2 regions of the Janthinobacterium sp. BCJ23 genome follow, and region 2 is predicted to be linked to the other one. Evidence: predicted binding sites of a transcription regulator. Region 2 holds the regulator's gene; the other holds the start of a gene.
What was found. The regulator sigma-54, encoded in region 2, starts transcription at its own class of promoters, with help from an activator protein. The targets are predictions, from matches to a motif close to TGGCANGNAANCTGCTTT.

Region 1 (5,815 bases), on a different contig from region 2:
GAAGGTTTCGAACCGAAGAAAACGGCATCGGCACCACGTTCGAGCGCCCGTCCAGGCGGCTGGAAACCAGGCGACAACCGTGGCGGCGCGAAGCCAGGCCAACGCACGTTCAGCAAGCCAGGCGCACCACGCAAAGACGGCGCACCGAGCACCGGCGGCGGCTACAAGGGTTCCAACCCGCGCAGCACCGATGGCGCACGCCGCAGCTACGGCGACCGTTAATCACGGCGCCATGCCGCCAGCCGGCGGCATGCAATAAAAAACGGCCACCAGATCGCTCTGGTGGCCGTTTTTTCATGTCCGCTGCCTTTATTTCTTCGACACCTTCTGGCGCGACAGCTTGCGCAGCTTTGCCTGCTCGAAGCGCGCGTGCTGCTCTGGCGTCTCGAGCACCAGCGGCGGCACGGCCACCGGCTTGCGGTTGGCGTCCACGGCCACCATCGTGAAATAGCAGCTGTTGGCGTGGCGAACCAGGCGCTGCTGGATGTTTTCCGTCACCACGCGGATACCCACTTCCATCGACGTCGTGCCCGTGTAATTGATCGAGGCAAGGAACGTCACCAGCTCGCCCACGTGGATAGGCTGCAGGAACATCACCTGGTCCACCGACAAGGTCACGACATAGCTGCCCGAATAGCGGCTGGCGCAGGCGTAGGCGACGCTGTCGAGGTATTTCAGGATGGTGCCGCCGTGCACGTTGCCGGAAAAGTTGGCCATATCGGGCGTCATCAAGACCGTCATCGTCAGTTCGTGGGCCGACCAGTTCATCGCGCTGTCCAAAGTGTTCTCCAAGGGGGAAATTAAAAGTGAGGGAAGATGTGAAAACCGGCCCCAGGGGCCGGTTGTGAGCCTTAGAGGCCCAGGGTGTCGATGTCGGCCAGCGATTCGCGGCCCTTGTCGGAAATGTCGTGGCCTTCGCCTTCGGCGCGCGCCACGATGTGGGCTTTCTTGCCCAGAAAATACGCCACGTCCGTATCGAGCTTGGTCAGCGGATCGGTGGCGACAGCGCGCAAACCCATGATGCAGCGGCGCAGGAACAGCAGTTGTTGTGCTTTCTCGGTGATGGACAGACGGCCGTCGCGCGCATAGCTGAGCAGCTTCAGACCCGACAGGCGCTTGGCATTGCGGGCAACGCAAGCACTGGGGCGCTCGGTCTTGATGCCGCGTGCAACTTGCTCCAGCGCGTCATATTCATCGGTTGTTAATTTCTCGTTCTTCATTACTTTTCCATAAAAGGCCAGGTGTTCGGCCCCCATGGTACGCGCCCCGCTGCGCATCGGCAACAGGCAACGTGAATCTACCGCCGCCCGCCATGCGGCCAGGCGACGGAAACACGGGCGTGACGACCGTTATTTGTAGCTGCGCAGCAGCAGCCATGCCAGGCCGCAACCAGCCACGGCGCCCGCCAGGGCCAGCGCCACGAGGTGTTTGCTGGTGATCACAGGCCGCCGGCCCAGGTAGATTTTGTTATGCAAGGAATTGCCCACGATGGTCTCCTGTACAAGAATTTTTATGATGTCTCATTATAAGAACAGAATCGTGACGGCCGCATGACACTCAGCAGTTGGAGCTTGATTTGTATCCGCTCGGCAACATTTATGCGCATTTTTGTTGTTTAAATGGCGTGCCTCTGGCGAGGCCCGCGCCTTCCATTTCCGATTGGAAATAAACATCGCGCGCGCCTGCCCGCCGCCACCCGTGACGCGGCGCCACGGTCCGAGAACCGTTCAATGCATTTTCACGGGCGGTGGTGGCGGCGTTGGCTCCTCGACCGGCACGGGGTCGATGTGCGGCGGCGGTTCTGGCGGCGGCTTGAGGGGATCGCCTTCCGGCGGTGGCGGCATATCGGGTTCGGGCGTGCTGTGCGCACGCAGCGGGGCAAGATGGAATTGTGGCAGCATGGTGGCCTCCTTTGCCCCACTGTAGCCGATGCAGCCAAATCCTGGCGCCCGCCATTGACAGGCGGCGGGGAACTAAACGGCGTGGCGCCACTCCAACTTTGCAGGCATCCCCTCCAGCACGAGTGCAAGCGACCCCTATGGCGCGCAAGAAAATCCTCTTTATGGCCGAGGCAGTGACCCTGGCCCATGTTGGCCGTCCCCTGAGCCTGGCCCAGGGCCTGGACGAGGCAAAATACGAGGTGCATTTTGCCTGCGCCGATGGGTATGACTTTTGTTTCAAGCAAGCCCCCTTCCGCCGCTGGCGCATCGACAGTATTTCATCGCTGCAATTTCTGCAGGCACTCGCGCACGGCAAGCCCGTGTATACGGAAAGCACCTTGCACGCGTATGTGGAAGACGACTTGCGCCTGCTCAATGCCGTCCAGCCCGACCTCGTGATCGGCGACTTCCGCCTGTCGCTGTCGGTCAGCGCGCGCCTGCAGCGCATTCCCTACATTACCGTCAGCAACGCCTACTGGAGTCCCTGGGTGCGCCAGCACTACACGGTGCCCAACCTGCCCCTGACGGGCGTGCTGCCCATCTGGCTGGCCGATCCCCTGTTCCGCCTGATCCGCCCGCTGGCCTTCGCTTCGCACGCCGTGCCCCTGAACCGCGTGCGCCGCCGCCATGGCTTGCCATCGCTGGGCAGCGACCTGCGGCGCATCTATACGGATGCCGACCGCACCTTGTACGCGGATATTCCGCAACTGTTCCCGCCGCACGGCATGCCGTCCACGCACGACTACCTGGGTCCCATCATCTGGGCGCCGCCGCTCGACTTGCCGGACTGGTGGCAGCGCCCGGAACTGAGCAGCGGAAGGCCCATCATCTATGTCACCCTGGGCAGTTCAGGCCAGGGGCAATTGCTGCCGCGCGTGCTGCGCGCGCTGGCGCCCTTGCCCGTCACCGTACTGGCGGCCACGGCCGGCACCATCCGCGTCGATGCCGTGCCGCCGAACGCCTATGTCGCGCCCTTTCTGCCGGGCGATGCGGCCGCCCGGCGCGCCAGCCTGGTGATCTGCAACGGCGGCAGCCCCACCAGCCAGCAAGCGCTGACGGCAGGCGTGCCCGTCATCGGCATCGCCGGCAACCTCGACCAATTTCTCAACATGCACGGCATCGTGGGTGCCGGCGCCGGCCTGCTGCTGCGCGCCGACCGCTTCCAGGAAACCGCTCTGCGCCATGCCGCCACGCGCATGCTCGACGATGGCCGGGCCAAGCTGGCGGCGCGCCAGCTGGCCACGGCCATGCGCGACTATGTGCCAGGGCAACGCTTGCTGCCCCATATGCACGCCCTGCTGGGCTCGTTGCCACAAGGCGGACAGCCTTGAAAGGCTGGCGTCGGTTTTTTTTACAGCGCATCCGGCAAAGCCTGCACCGCGTCAACAAAAGCACGCCAAGTCATTGATTTCAAAAGAACCTCATGCGTTGGCATGGAAGTCGCTAGGTACTGGCCATGAGCACCTGCCGACAGGTCTCAGGCAAGACTTCCAGACTCACTCAACCATGAGGTGAATACAATGAAACTCTCGAAACTGAAACTGCTCCCGGCCGCAGCGGCATTGGCCATGCTGTGCGCCGCCGGTAGCGCACAGGCGGGCGCCTACGGCTATTCGTACAACAACATCTTCGGCCTGGTGATCGCCGTGCCGACGGGCCAGATCACGGTAGCCAACAGCACCACGATCTCGCGCAGCACGGCCACCCTGAATGGCGTGAGCGTCATCAATGGCGGCGCCGGCTCGCTCGATGCCCCACGCGCCAACGTCGGCCCCGTCATCAAGGGCGAAAACGACTTCACGCAACAAGGCCCGGCAGGCAACTATTCACGCGGCGATGCGCAAATCGTCAGCACGCAGTTCCCTTCGTTCCCGCCAGGCTCCACCTCCACCCAGGCAGTGAACGTGGCCGAAGCCCACCTTGACGGGCCTGCCGGCACGGCCGATGCGTCCGGGCGCAACGGCTCGACCACGGGTTTCTCGGTCGATTTCGTCGTCGGCTCGCCCACGGCAACCCTGAGCTTCGACTTCCTGGCGTCGCCCTTCATGCAGGTCTTCCTGCAAAGCACGGTCGGGCAGCTGTCCACGGCCACGGCCAACTTGGTCGTCACCTTCACCATCACGGACGCGGCCGGCGCGACGGTATTCAACTGGACGCCAGACGGCGTGATCGGCTCGGGCATCTTCGGCGGCACGGAAAACGCCGATGGCGCCAACCTGAACACCAGCCTGGCGACCAATTTCCTCACGCGCGGCAACCTGTTCACCTACGACCCTTCCGGCTGCGGCACGCCCACGGGCACCGGTGTGGGCACAGCGTGCGGCAGCAACTTCAGCTCCGTCAGCAATGCTTTGACGGCCGGCAACTACACCTTGACCTTGAATGCGGTAGAAAGCGTGGACTTGGTGAAACAGGCGGCGACACCCGAACCGGGCACCTTGGCCTTGCTGGGCCTGGGCCTGGCCGGCCTGGGCTACGCCCGCCGCCGCAAAGTTGCCGCCTGAACCAGGCAACAGGGGGGATTCACAGGCGAGGGAGTCTCCTCGCCTTTTTTTTATGCGGCAAGCCTGTCGGTTTTCCTTACAACGCAGCCGACCAGGAGATGAGGATTTTCATGACTACATTTTTATGCATTCGACTTTCAACGGCCCTGCTGGCCTTGCTGTTGCTGGCCGGCAGCGGCACTGCCAGCGCCGCCGCCTACGGCTATTCCTACACCAGCGTCTTTGGCCTGGTCATCAGCAATCCCACCGGTTCCACCACCTTGATCAGCAATATCGACCTGTCGCGCACCACCGCCACGCTCAACGGCAGCAGCGTCATCAACGGTGGCAGCAATGAGATCGACGCGCCGCAAGCGACACGCGGCGCCGTCACCAAAGGGCAAAACGATTTTACCCAGCAAGGCATGGGCAACGCCGCGTATGCGCGCGGCGAGGCGCAAATCATCACTTCGCAAATTCCCCCGTTCCCGCCGGGCTCGACCAGTACGCATACGGTGAATGCGGCGGAAACCTTCCTGACGGGCGGCGGCAGCGCCGACGCCTCGGGACGCAACGGTTCCAGCACGGCCCTGGCCATCAATTTCGTCGTCGGCCAGCCGGGCGCAACCCTGGCCTTCGACTTCCAGGCCCTGCCCTTCATGCAGCTGTACCTGGACGCGCTGGCCGGCACGGGCTCGGCGGCCACGACGAATATGGCGATGACGTTCAGCATCATCGATGACAATGGCCAGATCGTCTTCAACTGGGCGCCCGACGGCAGCCTGGGCTCCGGCATCCTGGGCGGCACCGAACTGGCCGACGCCGCCAACCTCAATACGGGCTACGCGCAAACGCCGCTCACCAGCGGCAGCGTATTCACGTACGACCCCAGCGGCTGCGGCGCGCCCACGGGCACGGGCACCGGCAAGACCTGCGGCGGGCAATATGGCGCCATCACGGACAACCTGGTGGCGGGCAACTACACCCTCGTGTTGAACATGCTGAACAGTTCCGAACTGGCCTACGTGCCAGGCGTCACCCCGGTGGCGCTGCCCGGCACCTTGCCGCTGCTGGCGGCGGGCCTGGCAGCGCTGGCGTGCCTGGCGCCACGGCGCCGGCACCGGCACTGATGCTGACGCCGTGGCGCGCACGGCGTCACGCGCGCTACTGCCCCGTTGTGGGCGCCACCAGCAAGTCTTGCAGCGGACGGCGCAAGGAGCGTGCACTGGCCGCCGGCCCCGCACCGATGCGTCCGAGGAACACGGCCCGTTCGACCGCCGCCGCCCCCAGCACGCCCTGGCATTGCACGGCCAACTCCTGCGCCATTTCCTGCATGCCATCGGTGCGCGAAAAGGTGCGCCGCTCGCGCACATAGCGGGCAAAGATCAGCGG
Region 2 (5,815 bases):
CCATTACGGCACGCCGCGCGCAAGACCTGGGCATTACCCATGTGCACCAGGGCGGCCACGACAAGCTGACGCCGTTTCGCGAACTGCTGGCGCTGACGGGCTTGACGGAAGAGCAATGCGGCTATATCGGCGACGATGTCATCGATGCGCCCATCCTGAAACGCGTCGGTTTTGCCGTCAGCGTGCCGGGCGGGCGTCCGGAAGCGCAGGACCTGGCGCACCATGTGACGCAGGCCGGAGGCGGCCGCGGCGCGGTGCGCGAGATCTGCGAATTCCTGCTGCGCGCCCAGGACAACTATGCGCGCGTCATGGCGCCGTTCCTGGAGTGAGGCGCACCTTGCCGCCAGTGATATTGGAAAGAGTGAAACCCTATGCGTAAGCCAGGAGGCGCCCATCGCTGGCGCACGATTTTTACCCTGCTGGGCGCGGTTGTTGTCGCGCTGGCCAGCTTTTGGCTGCTCGAAGTGATGAACAAGAACAGCCAGGACATCAAGGCCAGCAAGCATCTGGATGAGCCCGATTATTTCATCACCAATTTCAGCCTGGTGCGCATGGATTTGACGGGTAAGCCCAGCTATATCGTGTCGGGCACCAAGCTCACGCATTATCCGGCCGACGATTCGTCCGATATCGACCAGCCCTTCGTGCGCAAGCTCACGCCCGGCATGCCGCCGTTGAACATGAATGCGGAACTGGCGCATATCGACCAGGACAATACCCGGCTGCAACTGCACCGCAAGGTCGTGATCGACCGCGCGGCCAGTCCGAAGGCGCAGAACCTGACGGTCAGGACGGAAGCGCTGACGGTGTTTCCGGACGAGGAAAGAATGGAAACGGACGTGCCTGTCGATATCCTGACGGGGACTTCGCGCCTCAATGGCATCGGCATGAAAGCCAATAACGCCACCGGCGTGGTGGAAGTGCAGAATGCGCTGCGCATGGTCCTCCCGCCGAAACCGCGCCCGGCCGCGGCGGCAAAATGACAGAATGAAACAAGGAAACCATACTATGAAGAACATCTTGCTGTTGACCGTATTTTCGCTGGCCATCATGGGCGTGGCGCATGCCGAGAAAGCCGATTCCGAGAAGGAAGCCGTCATCACGGCACGCAGCGGCCACGTCGATGACGTCAAGCAGGTGCGTACCCTGACGGGCGACGTCGTGCTGGTCAAGGGCACCCTGACCATGAAGGCGGGCCGGGCATTGATCACGGAAGACCCGCAAGGCTACCAGTTCATCACCTTCTGGGCCGATCCCGGCAAGCTGGCCACGTTCCGCCAGAAGCGCGATGGCGCGGGCGACCTGTGGGTCGAAGGCGAAGCGGAGCGCGTGGAATACGACAACAAGACGGAAGTGGTGAAACTGTTTTCCAAGGCCAAGCTGACGCGCCTGGAAGGCACGAAAGTGACGGACGTGGCCAATGGCGCCTTCATCTCGTATGACAGCCGCAAGGAAGTATTCAAGATGGAAAATTCCGACAGCGGCACCAGCACTTCCGATGGCGGCAGCGTGCGCATGGTGATCCAGCCGAAGACCAAGGCGCCGGAAGCGGAGAAAGCGCCGGCAACGCCTGCGCCAGGAAAGAAATAATGGACAATACTCGTTGCGGCAGCACCCTGATCGTTCGCGGTCTGCAAAAAACCTATGGCAAGCGGCAAGTCGTGCATGATGTCTCGCTGCAAGTCGAATGCGGCGAAGTGGTGGGTTTGCTGGGCCCGAACGGCGCCGGCAAGACCACCTCGTTCTACATGATCGTCGGCCTGGTGCCGTCGGACGGCGGCAGCATCGACATCAGCGGCGTGGACATTTCCAGCCTGCCGATCCACCGCCGCGCGCAGATGGGCTTGTCCTATCTGCCGCAGGAAGCGTCCGTCTTCCGCAAGCTGACGGTGGAAGACAATATCCGCGCCGTGCTGGAAATCCAGACCGTCGAAGGCCGTCCTTTGAAGAAGGCCGAGATCGAGGAGCGCCTGGATAAGCTGCTGGCCGATTTGCAGATTGAAAAGCTGCGCGAGAACCAGGCCCTGTCCCTGTCGGGCGGCGAGCGCCGCCGCGTGGAAATCGCCCGCGCGCTGGCCACGGATCCCCGTTTCGTGCTGCTCGACGAGCCGTTCGCCGGCGTCGATCCGATCGCCGTGATCGAGATCCAGCGCATCGTGCGCTTCTTGAAGGAGCGCAATATCGGCGTGCTGATCACCGATCATAATGTGCGCGAGACGCTGGGTATTTGCGACCGTGCCTACATCATCAACCAGGGCTCGGTACTGGCGTCGGGACGCCCCGACGACATCATCGCGAACGAGTCGGTACGCCGGGTCTATCTGGGCGAACACTTCCGCATGTAAGCCAATGAAACAATCATTGCAGCTGCGCACTTCGCAGCACCTGGCACTGACGCCGCAGTTGCAGCAATCGATACGCCTGTTGCAATTGTCCACCTTGGAATTGCACCAGGAACTCGAGCAACTGCTGACGGACAATCCCCTGCTCGAGCGCCTCGACGATCCGCTCGACCGTTCGCTGCGCCTGCTGTCGGACGGGGCCTTGAGTTCCACGGCGGCGCCGGCCGAAGCGCCGCCCCAGCCGCCAGGCCAGGAGGCGCCCGCGGCGCCAGCCGAAGCGGAAACCTTTGACGGCGAGGCGGGCGAGGGTCCGGCCGTGGCGGATGGCGGCGACAGCGACTGGAGCGAGGCGAGCCGGGGCAAGGCGCCCGACGACGAAGATTCCCGCCCGCAACTCGAGGCCCATCACTGCACCCTGCGCGAACACCTGATGGAGCAGATGCGCGTGACGGTGCTCGAGTTGCGCGACCGTGCGCTGGTCGAGCTGATCATCGACGCGCTCGACGACAATGGCTACCTGGAAGAGTCGCTCGACGACATCCTGGCGCGCCTGCCGGAAGAGCTGGAAATCGACGCCGACGAGATGCGCACGGCCTTGTCGCTGCTGCAAAGTTTCGATCCGCCCGGCGTGGGCGCGCGCAATGCGTCCGAATGCCTGGCGCTGCAGATCAAGCGCTTGCCGCACATCGCCATGGTGACGCGGCGCATGGCCCTCGTCATCGTGGAAAAGCACCTGGCCTGGTTTGCCCAGCGCGATTTCAACAAGCTGAAAAAAGCCCTTGATTGCGACGATGAAGACTTGCGCGAAGCGCAGACGGTGATTCGCCAGTGCAATCCGCATCCGGGCGCCGTGTTCGCCTCGGACGTGTCCGATTATGTGGTGCCCGACGTCGTCGTCAAGCGCGCGCGCAATGGCTGGCAAGTGACCCTGAACAACGACGTCATGCCGCGCCTGCGCGTCAACGCCATGTACGCCAACCTGCTCAAGCAGGGCAAGGGCGAGGGCGCCATGGGCGCACAGTTGCAGGAAGCCAAGTGGCTGATCAAGAATATGCGCCAGCGTTTCGACACGATCCTGCGCGTGGCACAGGCAATAGTAGAAAGACAAAAGAACTTTTTCTCGCATGGGGCCGTTGCCATGCGCCCCCTTGTGCTCCGTGAAATAGCTGATACACTGGGTTTACACGAGAGTACTATCTCGCGGGTAACAACTCAAAAGTACATGCTGACCCCGCACGGCATGTTCGAGTTGAAATATTTCTTTGGTAGCCACGTCGCCACCGAAGCGGGGGGCGAAGCGTCATCGACGGCGATACGGGCATTGATCGTGCAACTGACAGGAGCAGAAGACCCTAAAAATCCTTTATCCGACAGTAAGATTGCGGACATGCTGGGGGAACAAGGCATGGTGATTGCGCGACGTACTGTTGCCAAATACCGGGAAGCGTTGAAAATTCCGCCAGTGAGCCTGCGTAAGTGTTTGTAAGTTTTTTTCGGTTCCTCTGCGGGCCGGATAGGATGGACCGCACGAACCCGATCATCTTTAGGAGTGTGTATGAATCTCACCATCAGCGGACATCATCTCGAAGTGACACCAGCCATCCGTGAATACGTACAAACGAAGCTGGAACGCGTGAAACGTCATTTCGATCAAGTTATCGATATCGCCGTGATTCTGACCGTGGATAACCTCAAAGAGAAAGAAAAACGTCAAAAGGCCGAAGTCAACCTGCGTTTAAGTGGCAAAACCGTCTACGTGGAAAGCCTGGCACAAGACCTGTATGCCGCGATCGATGCCCTGATCGACAAGCTCGATAGGCAAGTGATGAAATACAAAACCAAAGTGCAAGGGCACGGTAAAGAGGCGATCAAGCATCTGCCAGACAACTCCGAGGAAGACGCCGTCGTCGCCGTTTAAGGCCACCCGCTTCCAGCAGTTGTGATCAACTAAGGGCGCACATTGCGCCCTTTTTTGCGCCTGGACCTTTTGAACGCAATCTTCCCCGCGCAGGCGCTAAAATGTTTGTACTTTTACTTTTTTCACGCCTGCCATGAGCGACTTCGTCCAGACTTCCATCCGCAACCGCACGGGGCATATCGTGCTCGACCGTCCGAAAGCCTTGAATTCCCTGTCGCTGGAGATGGTGCGCGCCCTGAGCGCGGCCCTGCTGGCCTGGCGCGACGATCCGCAGGTGGACGCCGTCGTGATCCGCTCGAGCAGCGAGAAAGCACTGTGCGCCGGCGGCGACATCCGTTTCTTCTACGATGCGGGCCTGGCCACGCCGCAAGGCGGCAGCGCCTTGCTGGAAGATTTCTTTACGGAAGAATACGCGTTAAATCATGTGATCCATTTCTATCCGAAACCGTATATCGCCGTGATGGATGGCGTGGTGATGGGCGGCGGCATGGGCGTGGCGCAAGCCGGACCCGGCAACCGCTTGCGCATCGTCACGGGCCGCACGCGCATGGCCATGCCTGAAGTCAATATTGGCTTGTTCCCCGATGTGGGCGGCAGCTATTTCCTGTCCCGCCTGGCCGGCCAGCTGGGCCTGTACCTGGGCTTGACGGGCTTGACGATCAGCGCGGCCGACGCCCTGTACACGGACCTGGCCGATGTCTACCTGCCCGAGGCGCAAATGGGGGCGCTGCTGGCCCTGTTCGAGTCGACGCCGGGCGAGGCCCTGCCGGTGGCCATCAAGGCGCTGGCGGCGCCGTTCCAGGCACAGGCAGGTGTCTCCTCGCTGGCGGCGGCGCGCGCGGCGCTGGACCGCCATTTCGGTGCGGATTCCGTAGCGGCCATCATGGCCTCGCTGGCGCAGGACGACAGCGCGTTCGCCAGCAAGGCGCTGTTGGCCATGCGCCTGCGCTCGCCTTTGATGATGTCGGTAACTCTGGAATTGCTGCAGCGCGGGGCTCACTTGGGCGTGGCCGATTGCCTGCGCATGGAACGCACGGTGGTGCGCCACAATTTCGAGCATGGCGAAGTGCTCGAGGGCGTGCGCGCACTGGTGGTCGACAAAGACAATGCGCCGCGCTGGAGCCCTGCCAGCCTGGACGAGGTCGACGCTGCCATGGTGGCGCGCTTCTTCGCACCGGTCTGGCCGGCGTCAGCGCATCCGCTGCGCCACCTGAATTAACTAGCTACGTTCGCGGTGGCGCAGAACCACTCGTTCATTCGGGCCGAAGTATTGCGCCAGCCGTTCCGCCATGTACACGGAGCGGTGCTGGCCACCCGTGCAACCGAGGGCCACCGTCAGGTAGCTGCGGTTGTCGGACTTGAATGACGGCAGCCATTTTTCGATGAAGGCGCGGATGTCTGCCAGCAGTTCCAGCGCGCTCGGCTGCGCGTCGAGGAAGGCGATCACGGGCGCGTCGCGGCCATCGAGCGGGCGCAGCGCCAGGTCGTAATACGGGTTAGGCAAGGCCCGGACGTCGAAGACGAAATCGGCGTCCAGCGGCACGCCCAGCTTGAA

Region 1: the regulator sigma-54 is predicted to act here: its motif matches at 3,370-3,387, upstream of AC54AG_RS11450 (EDSAP-1 family PEP-CTERM protein).

Annotation. Positions count from the first base shown of each region.
Region 1 covers NZ_JCAQAW010000002.1:1,191,055-1,196,869, forward strand. Annotated here, with positions in the region: gene AC54AG_RS11420 (DEAD/DEAH box helicase) at 1-222, shown strand, start outside; gene AC54AG_RS11425 (acyl-CoA thioesterase) at 310-768, opposite strand; gene AC54AG_RS11430 (hypothetical protein) at 852-1,220, opposite strand; gene AC54AG_RS11435 (hypothetical protein) at 1,350-1,487, opposite strand; gene AC54AG_RS11440 (hypothetical protein) at 1,728-1,901, opposite strand; gene AC54AG_RS11445 (glycosyltransferase) at 2,039-3,271, shown strand; gene AC54AG_RS11450 (EDSAP-1 family PEP-CTERM protein) at 3,461-4,444, shown strand; gene AC54AG_RS11455 (EDSAP-1 family PEP-CTERM protein) at 4,555-5,553, shown strand; gene AC54AG_RS11460 (nitroreductase family protein) at 5,588-5,815, opposite strand, start outside.
Region 2 covers NZ_JCAQAW010000008.1:94,239-100,053, forward strand. Annotated here, with positions in the region: gene AC54AG_RS22100 (KdsC family phosphatase) at 1-329, shown strand, start outside; gene lptC (LPS export ABC transporter periplasmic protein LptC) at 372-983, shown strand; gene lptA (lipopolysaccharide transport periplasmic protein LptA) at 1,009-1,590, shown strand; gene lptB (LPS export ABC transporter ATP-binding protein) at 1,590-2,345, shown strand; gene AC54AG_RS22120 (RNA polymerase factor sigma-54) at 2,350-3,828, shown strand; gene hpf (ribosome hibernation-promoting factor, HPF/YfiA family) at 3,898-4,260, shown strand; gene AC54AG_RS22130 (enoyl-CoA hydratase/isomerase family protein) at 4,394-5,479, shown strand; gene rapZ (RNase adapter RapZ) at 5,480-5,815, opposite strand, start outside.